One region of the Streptomyces sp. NPDC002130 genome, then DNA from elsewhere that is predicted to be linked to it. Evidence: riboswitches for the same ligand, from Rfam matches in the RefSeq annotation. Region 1 holds a riboswitch; each other region holds the start of a gene.
What was found. Region 1 has a riboswitch for cyclic di-AMP ahead of ABT116_RS03065 (C40 family peptidase). Riboswitches for the same ligand answer to the same signal wherever they lie in the genome.
Positions count from the first base shown of each region.

Region 2: it holds a riboswitch for cyclic di-AMP, as region 1 does, so the genes downstream of both, ABT116_RS27025 (transglycosylase SLT domain-containing protein) here and ABT116_RS03065 (C40 family peptidase) in region 1, are expected to answer to the same signal.
Region 3: it holds a riboswitch for cyclic di-AMP, as region 1 does, so the genes downstream of both, ABT116_RS15620 (C40 family peptidase) here and ABT116_RS03065 (C40 family peptidase) in region 1, are expected to answer to the same signal.
Region 4: it holds a riboswitch for cyclic di-AMP, as region 1 does, so the genes downstream of both, ABT116_RS01065 (transglycosylase family protein) here and ABT116_RS03065 (C40 family peptidase) in region 1, are expected to answer to the same signal.

Region 1 is NZ_JBEOXI010000009.1:43,153-47,288, reverse strand. Features, by position in the region: gene pcrA (DNA helicase PcrA) at 1-1,357, opposite strand, end outside; cyclic di-AMP (ydaO/yuaA leader) riboswitch at 1,672-1,843, shown strand; gene ABT116_RS03065 (C40 family peptidase) at 1,852-3,039, shown strand; gene ABT116_RS03060 (SLAC1 family transporter) at 3,136-4,077, shown strand; gene ABT116_RS03055 (hypothetical protein) at 4,055-4,136, opposite strand, start outside.
Region 2 is NZ_JBEOXI010000161.1:9,952-14,087, reverse strand. Features, by position in the region: gene ABT116_RS27035 (LolA family protein) at 1-699, opposite strand, end outside; gene ABT116_RS27030 (polyprenyl synthetase family protein) at 932-1,942, opposite strand; cyclic di-AMP (ydaO/yuaA leader) riboswitch at 2,452-2,621, shown strand; gene ABT116_RS27025 (transglycosylase SLT domain-containing protein) at 2,625-3,404, shown strand; gene ABT116_RS27020 (HAD family hydrolase) at 3,368-4,136, opposite strand, start outside.
Region 3 is NZ_JBEOXI010000067.1:27,461-31,596, reverse strand. Features, by position in the region: gene ABT116_RS15630 (ATP-dependent Clp protease proteolytic subunit) at 90-725, shown strand; gene ABT116_RS15625 (hypothetical protein) at 733-1,041, shown strand; cyclic di-AMP (ydaO/yuaA leader) riboswitch at 1,390-1,589, shown strand; gene ABT116_RS15620 (C40 family peptidase) at 1,593-2,066, shown strand; gene ABT116_RS15615 (DUF6328 family protein) at 2,148-2,816, shown strand; gene ABT116_RS15610 (ATP-binding protein) at 2,924-3,382, opposite strand; gene ABT116_RS15605 (helix-turn-helix domain-containing protein) at 3,596-4,136, shown strand, end outside.
Region 4 is NZ_JBEOXI010000003.1:40,692-44,827, reverse strand. Features, by position in the region: gene ABT116_RS01080 (nucleoside triphosphate pyrophosphohydrolase) at 1-80, shown strand, start outside; gene ABT116_RS01075 (cytochrome P450 family protein) at 208-1,515, shown strand; gene ABT116_RS01070 (transglycosylase family protein) at 1,636-2,595, shown strand; cyclic di-AMP (ydaO/yuaA leader) riboswitch at 2,824-2,990, shown strand; gene ABT116_RS01065 (transglycosylase family protein) at 2,995-3,687, shown strand; gene eno (phosphopyruvate hydratase) at 3,949-4,136, shown strand, end outside.

The DNA of each region.
Region 1 (4,136 bases):
AGGGCAGGCCGACGCGGATGAAGACCTCTTCGAAGACACGGGACTGGGCGTTGGTGCGGTAGAAGACGGCGACGTCGCCGGCCTTGGCCTCTCCGGCGTCCGTGAGGCGGTCTATCTCGTCGGCGACGAACTGCGCCTCGTCGTGCTCGGTGTCGGCGACGTAGCCGGTGATCCGGGCGCCGGAGCCGGCGTTGGTCCACAGGTTCTTGGGCCGGCGGGACTCGTTGCGCTCGATGACGGCGTTGGCGGCGCTGAGGATCGTCTGCGTCGAGCGGTAGTTCTGCTCCAGCAGGATCGTCGTCGCGTCCGGGTAGTCCTCCTCGAACTGGAGGATGTTGCGGATCGTCGCGCCGCGGAAGGCGTAGATCGACTGGTCGGCGTCACCCACCACGCAGAGCTCGGCGGGCGGGATCTCGGCCTCGGGCGGCACGTCGACGGGGTGTTCCGAGGTGCCGACCAGCTCGCGGACGAGGGCGTACTGCGCGTGGTTGGTGTCCTGGTACTCGTCCACCAGGACGTGCCGGAAGCGGCGGCGGTAGTGCTCGGCGACGTCCGGGAAGGCGCGCAGCAGGTTGACCGTCGTCATGATCAGGTCGTCGAAGTCGAGGGCGTTCGCCTCGCGCAGCCGCGACTGGTACATGGCGTAGGCCTGGGCGAGGGTCTTCTCGAACCCGTCGGTGGCCTGGGCCGCGAAGTCCTCCTCGTCGATCAGCTCGTTCTTCAGGTTGCTGATCTTGGCGCTGAAGGACTTCGGCGGGAAGCGCTTGGGGTCGAGGTCGAGGTCGCGGCAGACCAGGGCCATCAGGCGCTTGGAGTCGGCGGCGTCGTAGATCGAGAAGGACGAGGTGAAGCCGAGCTTCTTGCTCTCGCGCCTGAGGATGCGCACGCACGCGCTGTGGAAGGTCATGACCCACATGGCGTTCGCACGCGGGCCGACGAGCTGCTCCACGCGCTCCTTCATCTCGCCGGCGGCCTTGTTGGTGAAGGTGATCGCGAGGATCTGGCCCGGGTGCACGTCCCGCTCGGCGAGCAGGTGGGCGATGCGATGCGTGAGCACACGGGTCTTGCCGGAGCCGGCGCCGGCCACGATGAGCAGCGGGGAGCCGGAGTGGACGACGGCGGCGCGCTGGTTGTCGTTCAGCCCCTCCAGGAGGGCGGCTGTGTCCACCACCGGGCGGGGGGCTCCGTCCCGGTAGTAGGCGTCCCGGTCCGGGGGCGCGTCGAACTTCCCGCCGAACAGATCGTCCGGGATCGGCTCCGGAACGTGATCGTCCTCGGGTGGCGGCGGGGGCTCGTCCGCGGGGCCCCGCTGGGCCTGGAGGTTCGCCAGGAAGCTGTCGTCAAAGAGGCTGCTCATCGCTCTCCGAGTCTAGGGCGCCCCACTGACAGCCCGCCGCCGCCCTGAGAACATCGCCGCGCGCCCGGGGTCCCGCCGACCGCCCGGCGGCGCGTTGTCGCCCTCCATGACGGCGCGATCACGCCCTGCTACACACCCGGCATGTAGGGACTTTTCCCGCCCAATCCCCCTTGATCGTTCACTCTCGGCAACGCTCGGGAATAAGGTCACGAAAATGTATCGGGCATATCACCCATCAACCTTCACAGGGGCCACACGAGTTGGCTACGGTGCGACCAGGCCGCATGACCCCCACCGGCGAACGTCGCCGGGCCGCGCGGCCTCCGCCGAGTCCGGTGTGCCGCAGCGGCAGCCGGAGCCGGGGACCCAACCGTGAACCTGGGGTGAATCGGCCCGACTCCTGTGCGGAGAAGGCCGTAGGGCAAACCTTCCGAACCACCCGCCCGAACCCGACAGCTAACCCGGTAGGCGGAACATGGAAGGAGTCGCCTCCCTTGGCGTCGCACCGCAAGTCGCGTCCTACGGGTACGCGCATGGCAGGCATACGGACCCCCGCCCTCGCAACGGCGGCCCTCACCTCCGTGGCCCTGCTGTCCCAGTCGGCCAACGCCGCCCCCGAGGCCGACGACAAGCCCAGCCTGGAGGAAGTCGAGAAGAAGGTCGACGACCTGTACCGCCAGGCCGAGTCGGCGACCGACAAGTACAACGCGGCCAAGGAGAAGACCGCGAAGCAGCGCAAGCGCGTCGACACCCTCCTCGACGATGTCGCCCAGCGCACCCAGAAGCTCAACGAGGCACGCGAGGAGCTGGGTTCCTTCGCCTCCGCCCAGTACCGCACCGGTGCCGCCGCCCCGGACACGGCGACGTTCCTGCTCGCGGACACCCCGCAGGACTACTTCGACCAGACCCAGCTGATGGACCGGATGACCGGCCGTCAGAAGGTCGCGGTCGACGACTACGTCACGCAGCAGTCCGAGACGATGAAGAAGCGCCAGGAGGCCACCGAGAGCCTCGAGACGCTCACCGATTCGCAGGGTGACCTGAAGACGGCCAAGGCCACCGTCCAGCGCAAGCTCGCCGACGCGCGCGAGCTGATGACGAAGCTGACCGCCGAGGAGAAGGCCCGGCTCGCGGCCATCGAGAAGGAGAAGCGGGCGGAGGCCGCCCGCAAGGCCGACGAGCTGGCCCGGCAGCAGGCCGCGCAGCAGAAGGCGCAGGAGGAGGCCGCCCGGCAGCAGGACGGCGCGTCCTCCACGTCCGGATCGACGGGGCCGTCGGGCTCCGGCTCGTCCTCCTCGACGGCCCCGGCCGACTCCTCGTACGCGACCAAGGCCGACAAGGCGCTCGCCTTCGCCCGCGCCCAGATCGGCAAGCCGTACGTGTGGGGCGCCGTCGGCCCCGGCTCCTACGACTGCTCCGGCCTCACCCAGGCCGCCTGGAAGGCCGCGGGCGTCACCCTGCCCCGCACGACCTACGACCAGGTCAATGCCGGCAGCACGGTCCCGCTCTCCCAGGCGCAACCCGGTGACCTCGTCTTCTTCTACGACGACGTCACCCACGTAGGGATCTACATCGGCAACGGCATGATGATCCACGCGCCGAAGCCCGGCACGTACGTGCGCGAGGAGTCGATCTACTACGACGGCGAGTCGGCGATCCACAGCGTGGTGCGCCCGGCCTGAGTGAAGCCTGCGGGCAAAGAGGTCGCGTCAGGTTTTTGAGGGGCACGCGCGCGTGCCCCTCTCGTAACGCGCGCACCGCTCTCTAGCATCGGCGCTATGTCCGGTCCCTCCCCGTTTGCCACCTGGTGGGCGACGTATGCGCTGGCGACCGGCAGCATGTCGGTCGGTCTCGACTCGGCGGGGTACGCGGTCCTCGCCCGCATCGCCCTGGCCCTGGCCTGCGCGGCCTGGCTGGCGGCGGCCGCGGGCCTCGCCCAGCGGACGCGGGGCGAGTGGCGGGTGGAGACACCGGCCGCGCTCACCACCGTGGCGGCGGCCGCGGTCCTGGGCACGGGCTTCTCCGCGGCCGGGCAGCAGCCCCTGGCCGAGGCGCTGCTGGCGCTCGCCATGCTGCTCTGGGCGGTGCTCCTCACCGCGGAGGCCGAGGGGCGGCGCGGAACGGTGTTCCTGCGCTGCGTGGCCACCGAGGGGCTCGCCGTGCTCGGCGCCACGCTCGCCGCGGCCGACGCGGTGGCCTGGCTCGCCCACGCGGCCGTGGTGCTGTTCTGGCTGGGGCTCGCGCTCTACTGCTTCGCCCTGTTCCGTTTCCAGCCCCGGCAGGTGGAGGAGGGGCGCGGGGACCACTGGCTCGCGGCCGGCGCCCTCGCCGTCTCCGCACTGGCCGGGGCGAAACTCCTCGGCGCCGACAGCTCGCGCCTGTACCTGTGGAACGAGGAGAACGCCGACACCCTGCGCACGACGACCGTCTCGCTGCTCGTGCTCGCGCTGATCGCGTGCGTGGCCCTGCTCCTCGCCGAGCTCTTCTGGCCCCGGCACCACTACGACGTGCGGCGCTGGGCGACCGTGTTCGCCGCGGTCGTCACCGCGGCGGCCACCCTCGCGGTCGCCGCCGCCCTCGACACCCCCTGGCTCGACGTCGCCGGGGAAGTGCTGCTGTGGTGCGCGGTGGCCGCCTGGCTCGGATGCACCGCCTGGGCTCTCGCCTCCGCCCGGGCCGGCGCCCGGCGCTCCCGGGTCAGGTCCAGAGCACGGCGATGAATATGTTCGCCGTGGTCAGCAGCCCGACCAGACCGAAGAGGCCCTTGTCCACCTTCTCG
Region 2 (4,136 bases), on a different contig from region 1:
GACCGTCGAGCCGGACTGCTTCGGCTTGACGACGAGCTTGTAGGCGTCCCGGCCGGCGACCTGGGCGGTGCCGTCCACGGTCACGGACGTGGTGTCGTCGACCGCCTTCAGGGCCTCCTCGGCGAAGTCCTTCGGCAGGGCCGGCGGCCGCTGGTCCTTGCCGCGCTCGGGGCTGTCGGAGGACGTGCCGTGGTAGACCTCGTTGGACTTGCTGTCGTAGCCCCAGACGTCCTTGCCGTTGTGGATGACGCTGTACTCGGCGGCGTTCTCCAGCAGCGACAGCTTCTGCTTGTCCGGGCCGTCGGCGGCGACGCGCAGGGTGTGCGTGCCGGAGGCCAGTTCCGTGAGCTTGGCCGTCGGATCGGCGGAGGAGCCGCCGTCGCCCTTGCCCGTGGCGCCGGACAGCAGGCCGGACTCCAGGCCGCCGAGGTTCGGCAGGCCGAGGTCCGTGCTGATCCTCACCGTGCCGGACAGCTGCTGGACGTCCGACTTCGCGATCTTCTCGATGAGCTGCTGGGCGGTGATCTTCGGGAGGTCGGGGTCACCGGAGTCGGCGAGCGCGGGGACCAGCCCGATCGTCGCGGCGGCCACCCCCACCACCGTGACCGGGACGATGTACCGCGCGGCTTTGCGCCGCACGGAGCGCTGCTCGTCGACCTCTCCGGCGGTCGTGCTGTCGTCGGATGCGTACGGTGCCATGTGTGCCCTACCTCCGTGGTCGGCGGCGGCTGTCCGTGTCGTCCACGCACTCGTCCCTGAGCCGCCATTCTCACCCGAACAGGTGAGGAGTGGTGTTGTTCCGTGGTGTCCATCTGACCAAATCGGCCAGGGAGATACGTCAGACCCCGGACTCAACTCCGTGTACTGCTGGGGTATGACACGGAAGGGCGGCTTCTCCCCCGACCCGTAGGGGTCGTACAGGGAAGGCGGGCTAGCCGGCCCGGTGCACCACCGCGTCGCACAGCTCCTGGAGCGCCGTCTTCGCGGTGCACTCGGGCAGCGGTGCCAGCGCCGCACGGGCGTCCTGGGCGTAGCGGACGGTGTCCCGCCGGGCCTGCTCCAGCGCCGGGTGGGCGCGCAGCAGGCGCAGGGCCTCGGTGTGCCGGTCGTCGTCGGTGAGGTCGGAGTCGAGCAGCTCGCACAGGGCGATGTCCTCGGCGAGCCCGAGCCGGGCCGCGCGCTCGCGCAGCCGGAGCACCGGCAGGGTGGGGATGCCCTCGCGCAGGTCGGTGCCGGGGGTCTTGCCGGACTCGTGGGAGTCGGAGGCGATGTCGAGGACGTCGTCCGCGAGCTGGAAGGCGACGCCGAGCCGCTCGCCGTACTGGGTCAGCACGTGCACGACGCTCTCGTCGGCGCCGGACATCATCGCGCCGAACCGGCACGACACCGTGATGAGCGAACCGGTCTTGCCGCCCAGCACGTCCAGGTAGTGCTCGACGGGGTCCCGGCCGTCCTGCGGCCCGGCCGTCTCCAGGATCTGGCCGGTCACCAGCCGCTCGAACGCCTCGGCCTGCACCCGGACGGCCTCCGGGCCGAGGTCGGCCAGGATGTGCGAGGCGCGGGCGAAGAGGAAGTCGCCGGTGAGGACCGCGACGGAGTTGCCCCAGCGGGTGTTCGCACTCGCGACACCGCGCCGCACGGCGGCCTCGTCCATGACGTCGTCGTGGTACAGCGTGGCGAGGTGGGTGAGCTCCACGACGACGGCCGACGGCACGATCCCGGGCGCGTGGCGGTCACCGAACTGGGCGGAGAGCATCACGAGCAGCGGGCGGAACCGCTTGCCGCCGGCCCGCACCAGATGCTGGGCGGCCTCCGTGATGAAGGGCACCTCACTCTTGGTGGCCTCGAGCAAGCCTTCCTCGACAGCCGTCAATCCGGCCTGGACGTCGGCTTCCAGAGCCTGGTCCCGCACGCTCAGCCCGAACGGCCCGACGTCGGTCACGAGGGGTCTCCTGTCTGCTGTGTCTGCCGGTGATTACGCGGATTGTCGATAGGTCGCTGCCCTCACTCGAGTCAGCGTATCCGGTCACGTTTCGATCACCGCCAGCGCCCATGGTTACAGGCCGGGTGGTATGCGATCACGACCGCTATGTTTTCGATCAACCTATAAGAACAGATATTTATCGACTTACCCAGGGGTAGCGAGTTATGCACGATTTGCCGTGATGGGTCATTTAATTCCCCTTGGCGGAAATTGCCCCACGGGCTCGTGATCAGTGAGTTGAATCACTTCTTCCCCTTTTCCGCCCCGCCCCCACACCGGCCCGTACGGCCTTCCCCCGAAAGCCAGTTGAGCGTTGGCTGTCGCAAAGGATCAAGTCACCCAAACGCCCCCGACCAAGGTCAACCGCGCGATATGTGACTGAGGCGCTTGTTCCCGACATGTGCTCTCGCATACGTTCCGGCCCTGTCCGGCGGACGCCTAATCCTGCCGCCGCCCGGACTCCCCACAGAACCGACTCACTCACGCGTGGCAGGAGCGGGGGACCCAGGTAAGTCGCCGGTCCGCACAGCGGCACGGCTCGGGGTGAAGCCGCGTACGGCACATGGTGCCGTACGCGGCCGGGCACCTCCCGGCCCGAACCCGACAGCTCACCTCGCAGGCGCCGGAGAGGAACATCACCATGGCCGGACGAGGCAAGCACCGTCGCCCCAGAACCAACCCGCTGACCCGAGGCATCATCGCCGCCGGAACCGGCGGAGCAGCACTCACCCTGCCGCTCCTCGGCGCCACGCACGCGAGCGCCGCCGAACCCCAGAGCGCCCCCGTCGCCGCACAGTCCGTGCCGCGGGCGGCCCAGCCCGCCAAGTCCCTCACGTACACCGTGGTCAAGGGCGACTCGCTGGCCCGCATCGCGGACAAGTACGACGTCTCGGGCGGCTGGAAGCAGCTCTACAAGGACAACCGCGCCGCCGTCGGCGACGACCCGAAGCTGATCCACCCGGGTCTGAAGCTCAAGGTGAAGACCACCAAGGCGGTCGCGCCCAAGAAGACGGCGACCAAGTCGTCCGCCCCCGCCAAGCCCGCGGCGAAGCCCGCCGGCGGCGTCACCCAGGCCACCCAGGCGTCCGCGAAGACCTACCCGGACAACCTCGACGGGTGGATCCGCGAGGCGCTGGACATCATGGCGCAGAAGGGGATCCCCGGGTCCTACGACGGCATCTACCGCAACATCATGCGCGAGTCGTCCGGCAACCCGCTGGCAATCAACAACTGGGACTCCAACGCCGCCAAGGGCACCCCGTCCAAGGGTCTGCTCCAGACCATCGACCCGACCTTCCAGGCCTACCACGTGGACGGCACGTCGTGGGACCCGTACGACCCGGTCGCCAACATCACCGCGGCCTGCAACTACGCGGCCGACCGCTACGGCTCGATCGACAACGTCAACGGCCCGTACTGAGCCGCCCCGCCCAGCAGTCGTTCGAGGACGACGGCGATGCCGTCGTCCTCGTTCGACAGGGTGACCTCGTCGGCCACGGCCTTGAGTTCGGGATGGGCGTTGGCCATCGCGACGCCGTGGCCGGCCCAGTCGAACATCGGGATGTCGTTGGGCATGTCGCCGAAGGCGATGGTGTCCGCCGGCCGCAGCCCCAAGTGCTCGGCGGCCAGCGCCAGGCCCGTCGCCTTGGTGATCCCGCACGGCTGGAGCTCGACCGTGCCGGGCCCCGACATCGTCACCGTCGCCAGTGAGCCGACCACCGAGCGGGCCGTCGCCGCCAGCTCGTCGTCCGTCAGGTAGGGGTGGCGCAGCAGCACCTTGCTGATGGGCTCGCCCCACAGCTGCTCGCGCCGCTCGACCCGGACCGCGGGCAGGGTCGGGTGCGGCATCAGATAGCCCGGCTCAATCAGCGTGAGCCCGTCGACCCCGTCCTGGTCGACCGCCGCGTACACCTGCCCCACCTCGGCCTCGATCTTGCCGAGGGCGGTCTCCGCCAGCTCCCGGTCCAGGGTGATGGACCACAGCAGCCGGTCCGCGCCGGCGTCGTACACCTGCGCGCCCTGCCCGCACACCGCGAGCCCCGTGCAGCCGAGGTCGTCCAGGAGCGGCCGCACTCTCGGCGCCGGCCGGCCCGTCACCACGAGGTGCTGGGCACCGGCGTCCGCCACCCGCGCGAGCGCGGCGAGAGACCGG
Region 3 (4,136 bases), on a different contig from region 1:
TCCCCATCATAACGTGACGTACGTCCTGTACATTTTTTACAGAGACGGCTGTCGCCGGAGACAGCTCTGCCCGCGAGGAGGGGTTCGCCATGACCCGACCGTCCGCCCGCTACGTGCTGCCCGAGTTCACCGAACGCACGGCGTCCGGGCAACGGACGATGGATCCGTACGCGAAGCTCCTGGAGGAGCGGATCGTCTTCCTCGGGGCGCCGGTGGACGAGACCTCGGCGAACGATGTGATGGCCCAGTTCATGCACTTGGAGCACCAGGCCCCGGAGCGCGACATCTCGCTCTACATCAACTCTCCCGGCGGCAGCTTCCATGCGATGACGGCGATCTACGACACGATGCGGTACGTCTCCTGCGATGTGGAGACGATTCTCCTGGGCCAGGCCGGTGCCGCCTCCTCGGTGCTGCTGGCGGCGGGCACGCCCGGCAAGCGATTCGCGCTGCCCGACGCGCGCCTGGTGATCCATCAGCCGGCCCTGCCCGAGCCGATCCGGGGCCAGGCGAGCGATCTGGCCATCCAGGCGGCTGAGTTGACGCGCATCCGGAGCCGGATGGAGGAGATGCTCGCGCTGCACACGGGCCGCACCCCGGAGCAGGTGAGCGCGGACATCGAGCGGGACAAGGTCCTCACCGCGCAGGAGGCGGTGGAGTACGGCCTGGTCGACGGGATCATCCCCAGCCGCAAGGCCACCCTCGCCCCGCCGACCGGGCAGTGAGGCCCCGGTGCTCCCGCCCGAACTTCCGCCGCTGCCCGCCCTGACCCGCGCCGAGGCCGAACTGATCGACCGTTACCTCGACGTGGTCGACCTGCTCGGCCGCATCAACCCGGCCCGGGACGGCGACACCTACCGCGGGCTGCGCGCCGCCCAGGCCCTCGTCGGCAAGGCGACCGCGCTGCGTGACGCTCTGGCCCTGATGCACCAGCGGGGCGAGACGGAACTGCACGCCGACACCCTGGCCCGGGCGCTGCGCGTACTGGACGGCGAGCGGCGCACGGCCCGGCTCACCCTGCCCCCGGATTCCGTCAGTTGAGGCGCAGCCATCGGTCCGGACGCCCGACGGACGGCGGAGCGTCCGGAGCTGAGTCGAAACGGACCAAAAGACGTACCGCTGTTCGGAGTAGGCGGGAGGCCGATTTTGAGACCCTTCCGGTTGCGCAACGCGCGTGGCCCGGGGGCGGAATGGGACATTCCGTCGCTGGTCCGGCGGTCCGCGAACCCGTGGACAGTGGCGCGAACGCACACGTGTCCACCCGAACGGGTGAGTGGTGAGTAACAACACAAATCCCCGGTTCCGTTGGGAAATCCGGACAGTCATGCGCCAAGATCCCTGCTTGACGACAAGCCCCCGCCGCTGTGGCGGGGCGATCCGGGCGGACGCCGAGTCCTGCCGCCGCCCGGATGACCGGTCGACAGGAGTGGATCGGCAGGAGTGGAGGACCCAAGCACGACGGGTCGCCGGGACGGTCACGCCATGACCGGACCTGAGCAGCCCTTGGGGTGAAGCCGCGTCAGCGGCCGGGCAACTTTGTCAGCCCGAATCCGACAGGTCATCCTTCACAGGCGGCTGACGAAGGGTTGCGCATGACTGCGCTCAATCGTGTCCCGTCGCTCATGGCCCGAGCCGGTACGGCCTCGGCGCTCACCATCGCCGCGGTGGGCGGCTCGATCGTGGCCCCCGGCTTCGCCTCCGAGGCCGCGGCAGCCACACCTGCGACCAAGGCACTCCAGATCGCGGCATCCAAGAAGGGATCGCCCTACAAGTACGGGGCGATAGGACCGCACCGGTTCGACTGCTCCGGGCTCACGCTCTACTCGTTCAAGAAGGCCGGCAAGAAGCTCCCCCGCACGGCTGCCCAGCAGTACAACAAGACGCGCCACATCTCCGCCAAGAACCGCAAGGCCGGAGACCTGGTGTTCTTCCACTCGGGCAGCAACGTGTACCACGTCGGTATCTACGCGGGTAAGAACAAGCTCTGGCACTCCCCGAAGAGCGGGGACGTGGTGCGACTGCAGAAGATCTGGACCAAGAGCGTCTGGTACGGGCGCGTGAGGTGATCCGCCCGGCGTGCGGCGGCGTCCTGACGCGCCGCCGCACGCCGGAGCGTGACACGGGCGCAAGTGGATACCCGTGACGTCATGGCCGAGCACCGTCCCTGCACCGCGCGCAACGAGACTCCGCTGCAACGCGCCGACCGCAACTTCGTCGAGCTGCTCCAGGAACTCCGCGTCACTCAGACGGGTGTGCAGATCCTCTTCGCCTTCCTGCTGTCGCTGGCCTTCACCTCGCGCTTCGGGGACCTCGACACGGTCCAGCGCGTCACCTACGTCACCACGCTGCTGCTGGCGGTCCTGGCCGCCGCGCTCTTCACCGCGCCGGCCGCGCTGCACCGCTCCCTCTTCCAGCAGGGCGCCAAGCCCCGCATAGTGCAGGTCTCCTCGCGCCTGGCCACGACCGGTCTGTGCGTACTGGTGTTCGCGTTCAGCGGTTCGGTGCTGCTGGTGGTCGACGTGACCACGGGCCGTACCGGTGGCATCGCGGCGGGCGCCGCGACCTTCCTGGTCTGCGTCGGACTGTGGGGGGGTGCTCCCTCGGCTGGTGCGGCGGGCGGGGCGGCACGGGGAACGGGACGGCGCCGGGGAGACCACCGGGGAGGAGCCGGAGGAAGCCGACATCAGGATCCCCGCACCGCTGCGGCGCACTGTCCGGCAGCCGTCAGGGCTTCGAGGGGCGGCAGCACACCGGGAGGCGTCGGCGCGGCACCGGTGACGGCAGGGGGCTCCGGCGGGCCACAAGGCGCGGAGTGAGCTTCCCAGAGCCGTGGGAGTGGCCGGATGTGGGTCGCGCGGGCCGGGGTGCGTCGAGGGCGCCCGGTGGGGAGGTTCTTCAGGCCCTTCAGGTCGTGCTGTGACGGCTACGGCTCCTGCTGGCCCGCCGTCGTCACCGGCCGGACCGGGACGGCCCACGGGAGTTCGATCGAGATGGTCTTGCCGCCTTCGCGGGTCGGGCGGATACGGAGTCTGCCGCCGCACTCGGCGGTCAGCCAGCGGATGATGACCAGGCCCCGGCCGTTGTCCTGCTGAACGGCCGCGGGCAGGCGTCTGGGGAAGCGCGGGTGACTGTCCGTGACACCGATGCGCAGTTGTTCGTCGCGGTCCAGCTCGACGTCCACGGTGAAGGTGGGCGACTGGCCGAAGGTGTGCTGGACGGCATTGGTGGCGAGTTCCGAGATGATGAGCCGGACGGTGTCGGACGCGTCCGTGTCCGGCGGCAGGCCCCACTCCGCCAGCGTGCTCACCACATAGGCACGCGCTGCGGAGACCGAGGCGGGATCGCTCGGCAGAGTGACGGATGCTTCCAGATGGTCTGCCATGGCGACGTCGTCCCTTTCCCACGGGACCGTAGCCCGACACGGAGCGGATGGTTCGAGTACGGTCCCGGACTGGTGCTTCGTCGTCAGACTGCCACCAGAACACCCCTGAAGGTCGGCGATCCACCAAGATATGCATATATCTGTCGCTCAAAGCGGTGAACTCTGCGACGCGAGACCGTATTTGGGTGGCTCCGAAGGAGTAAGGAGGAGCCCATGCAGCACGGTCCCGCGGTGCGCCGCCGGAAACTGGGCGCCGAACTGCGTGAGCTGCGCTCCTGGGCGGGGCTCACGAGCGGTGAGGCGGCCCGGCTGGTGGGCTGGCACCAGTCCAAGGTCAGCCGGATCGAGACGGGCACGAGCGGTGTGAAACCGGCCGATGTGCGGTTACTTCTGGACGCCTACGGTGTGACGGACTCCCAACTGCGCGAATTGCTCATGGTGTTGGCGGGCGCCGAGGACAGCGGTGGTCGGCACCACTGGTGGCACGCCTACCGGGGGGTGCTGCCGCCGACCTACCGGGACTTCATCAGCCTGGAGTCCCAGGCGGGGGCGATGCGCACGCTGGAGACCACCGTCGTCCCTGGCCTGCTCCAGACACCCGAGTACGCGCGTGCGGTGACGCGGGCCGCGGTGGAGGGGCTCCCTGAGGACCGGCTCGACACGCTGGTCGAGGTACGGCTGGCCCGGCAGGACGTGCTGCGCGCCGATCCCCCGCTGAGACTCAGCGCGGTGCTGGACGAGGCGGTGCTGCGGC
Region 4 (4,136 bases), on a different contig from region 1:
CGGAGGGCGTCGACCCGGAGGCGGCCCTCAGAGCGGCGGCCCGCGCGTACCGGGACGCGATCAGGGACGCCGAGGGCTGAGCGGCCGCGGCCGGGGGAGGCTGCGGCAGCCGCTCAGCCGAGCGTGACGGTGGAGGGAGGCTGTGGAGGCCGGTCAGCCGAGCGTGACGGTGGAGGGCCGCTGCCGGAAGCCGGATACGGTCGAGGAGTGACCGACCAGCCCCAGCCCAGCCCAGCCACGACCGCTCCCGATCTCTTCACCTGGGAGTTCGCGAGCAACCCCTACCCCGCCTACGCCTGGCTGCGCGAGCACAGCCCCGTCCACAAGAGGCGACTCCCCAGCGGTGTGGAGGCCTGGCTGGTCACGCGGTACGCCGACGCCAAGCAGACGCTCGCCGACAACCGGCTCTCCAAGAACCCGGCGCATCACGACGAACCGGCGCACGCCAAGGGGAAGACGGGCATCCCCGGCGAGCGCAAGGCCGAGTTGATGACGCATCTGCTGAACATCGACCCGCCGGACCACACCCGGCTGCGGCGGCTGGTGTCCAAGGCGTTCACACCCCGCCGGGTCGCCGAGTTCGTCCCGCGGGTGCAGGAGCTCACCGACACTCTGATCGACGGCTTCGCGGCGAAGGGATCCGCGGACCTGATCCACGAGTTCGCCTTCCCGCTCCCCATCTACGCCATCTGCGACCTGCTCGGCGTCCCCCGCGAGGACCAGGACGACTTCCGCGACTGGGCGGGCATGATGATCCGTCACCAGGGCGGCCCCAGGGGCGGCGTGGCGCGGTCGGTGAAGAAGATGCGCGGCTACCTCGCCGACCTCATCCACCGCAAGCGCGAGGCGCTGCCCGCCGAACCCGCCCCCGGCGAGGACCTCATCTCCGGTCTGATCCGCGCATCCGACCACGGAGAGCACCTCACCGAGAACGAGGCGGCGGCCATGGCCTTCATCCTGCTGTTCGCCGGTTTCGAGACAACCGTCAACCTGATCGGAAACGGCACCTACGCGCTGCTCACCCACCCCGGGCAGCGTGCCCGGCTCCAGGCGTCCCTCGCCGCCGGGGAGAGCGGCCTCCTGGAGACCGGCGTCGAGGAACTCCTCCGCTACGACGGCCCCGTCGAACTCGCCACCTGGCGTTTCGCCACGCAGTCCCTCACTCTCGGCGGGCAGCGCATCGAGGCGGGCGACCCCGTCCTCGTCGTGCTGGCCGCCGCGGACCGGGACCCGGAGCGGTTCGCCGATCCGGACGTACTGGACCTCTCACGCCGCGACAACCAGCACCTCGGATACGGCCACGGCATCCACTACTGCCTCGGCGCCCCGCTGGCCCGCCTGGAGGGCCAGACCGCCCTCGCCACCCTCCTCACCCGCCTCCCGGACCTCCGGCTCGCCGCGGATCCGGCCGAGCTGAGATGGCGCGGCGGCCTCATCATGCGCGGGCTGCGCACGCTGCCCGTGGAGTTCGCACCGGCAGCAGCAGCCGAACGTGACGAAACATCAGACCTGTGATCTTCACGTGATCTGCGCGGCATGAACTTGTGACAAGTGATCGTCTGCCGATACGTTCACCCATCAACGCGGAGGGATTCACGCCGCGTCGGTAACTGCTGTCGCGCGAAAGGTCTCCGTATGCTCTCCGGGAACGGTCGGCACCGTCGCCCCCGCCAGGCTCCGGCTCTCCTCGTCGCGGCCGGAGTGACCGGCTCCGCCATCGCGATCCCGCTCCTAGGGGCCTCCGGCGCCAGTGCGGCCGACGGCACGACCTGGGACCGGGTCGCGGACTGCGAGACCGGCGGCGCCTGGAGCGAGAACAGCGGCAACGGCTACTACGGCGGCCTGCAGCTGTCCCAGGAGGACTGGGAGAACCACGGCGGCCTCGACTACGCCGCCAGCCCCGACCTGGCCAGCCGCTCCCAGCAGATAGCCGTGGCCGAGAGAATCCTCGCCGACCAGGGAGTCGGCGCGTGGCGCACCTGCGGACTGCTCTCCGGCCTCGAGCAGGGCAAGGGGTCGGACTCGTCCGGGTCATCCGATTCGTCCGACTCGTCCGGCGAGGTCGACTCGCCCGGCCTGCTCGACTCGCTCGGCTCGTCCCCCTCGGACAGTCCTTCTTCCTCTCCGTCCTCATCGCCTGACGCGTCATCGGCCTCCAAGGACGAAACCGCCAAGACGGACAAGTCGACCGAATCCACCGGCTCGTCGCGGGAGAAGCAGTCCGACAGCGCCCCGTCGGGCACCTCCAAGAGTGACAACGCCCGCCCGGGCGACGACTCCTCGCAGCCGACCGACGCCGGCTCCGGCCGTCATCGCGGTCCCAGCGCCGACGAAACCGGCGCGCCCGGCGGCGACCGTGCGGAGAAGTCCACGGGGCGTCACTCCGCGCCCGCTGAGGAGGGTTCCGACGACGCGTCCGAAGGTGCCTACATCGTGGGAATCGGCGACAGTCTCTGGTCCATCGCCGACGCCCTTCGGGTCAGCGGCGGATGGCACGCCCTCTACGAGGGCAACGAGAAGGCGGTCGGCGCCGACCCGGACCTCATCCACCCCGGTCAGGCGCTCACGGTCGAGGGCGAAGCGGACGAGAAGTAGTTGTTCGGGCAGTGCGGAAACGACGGTCGAAGTCGCCCCGAAACCGGGTGAGTTCACGTCACGTTTCGCGCCGAATGTCCCGTATAAGACCGGTGAGAGATAGATCTCAGAAGCCTTGATCGTCTTTGAAATTCCGCGGACCGCGTGTCTACGGTCGTGATCGCTCGTCACCACGAGCCCCGGCTGCCGCAACGCCGAATCCTGCCAGCGGCCGTACGGGAACAGTCGTCGCGTCAAGCGCCGTAGGCAGGAGCGGGGGACCCAAGGTAGGTGCCCGACCGGCCGGTTGTGCCGGAAGGGCTTGGGGTGAAGCCGTGTCCCGTGAGGGACGCGGCCGGGCAACTCAACCGGCCCGAACCCGACAGCTCACCTCGCAGGCGTCGGTGAGGGGATCTCTCCATGCTGTTTTCCGGCAAGGGCACGCACCGCCGTCCGTCCAAGGCCACTCGCGCCATCGCCATCGCCGGTGTCACCGGCGCCGCCGTCGCCGCCCCGCTGATGGCGGCCGGCAACGCCTCCGCCGCCACCGCCTCCGAGTGGGACGCGGTCGCCCAGTGCGAGTCCGGCGGCAACTGGTCCATCAACACCGGCAACGGTTACTACGGCGGTCTGCAGTTCTCCGCCTCCACCTGGTCCGGCTACGGCGGCACCCAGTACGCCTCCACCGCCGACCAGGCCACCAAGGCCCAGCAGATCGAGATCGCCGAGAAGGTCCTGGCGAGCCAGGGCAAGGGCGCCTGGCCGGTCTGCGGCAAGGGCCTGTCGAGCGTCGGCTACACCGGTGGCGGCTCCTCGAGCGACTCCGGCAGCTCCTCCCAGAGCCAGCAGAGCACCGAGACCCGCCAGACCGAGCAGCAGCCGGCCTCCCGCTCCGACGAGCGCCCGGCGGCCAAGAAGACCGTCACCACCCCGACCGGCAAGAAGGTCAAGAAGGGTGACGGCGAGTACAAGGTCGTCAAGGGTGACACCCTCAGCTCGATCGCCGCGGACCAGAAGGTCAAGGGCGGCTGGGAGAAGCTCTTCCAGCTGAACAAGGACATCATCGACGATGCCAACCTCATCTACACGGGCCAGCAGCTGCACCTGAAGTAAGCAGCGGCCCGCTTGGACCCTCAGGGTCCACGTGCTCCCCGCCCCGGTGCGTCATCCCCCGTACGCGCCGGGGCGGGGTTTTTTCGGCAACCGGCTTTGTTCCGTTCGGAAACAATTTACTCTCGGTTCTGTCCATGGGGTGGGCGACCCGGTGGCCGATCGCCCGGAGCCGGTTAGGCTCATGTCGCGAGCCACCGAGGCTCCGCACCTCGCCGGGTCCACGTGACCCGCGTACCCGCGTCACATAAGAAGGAGATGCTCGTGCCGTCCATCGACGTCGTCGTAGCCCGGGAAATCCTGGACTCCCGAGGCAACCCCACGGTCGAGGTCGAGGTCGGCCTCGACGACGGCAGCACCGGTCGTGCCGCCGTCCCGTCCGGCGCCTCCACGGGCGCCTTCGAGGCCATCGAGCTCCGCGACGGCGACTCGAACCGCTACCTCGGCAAGGG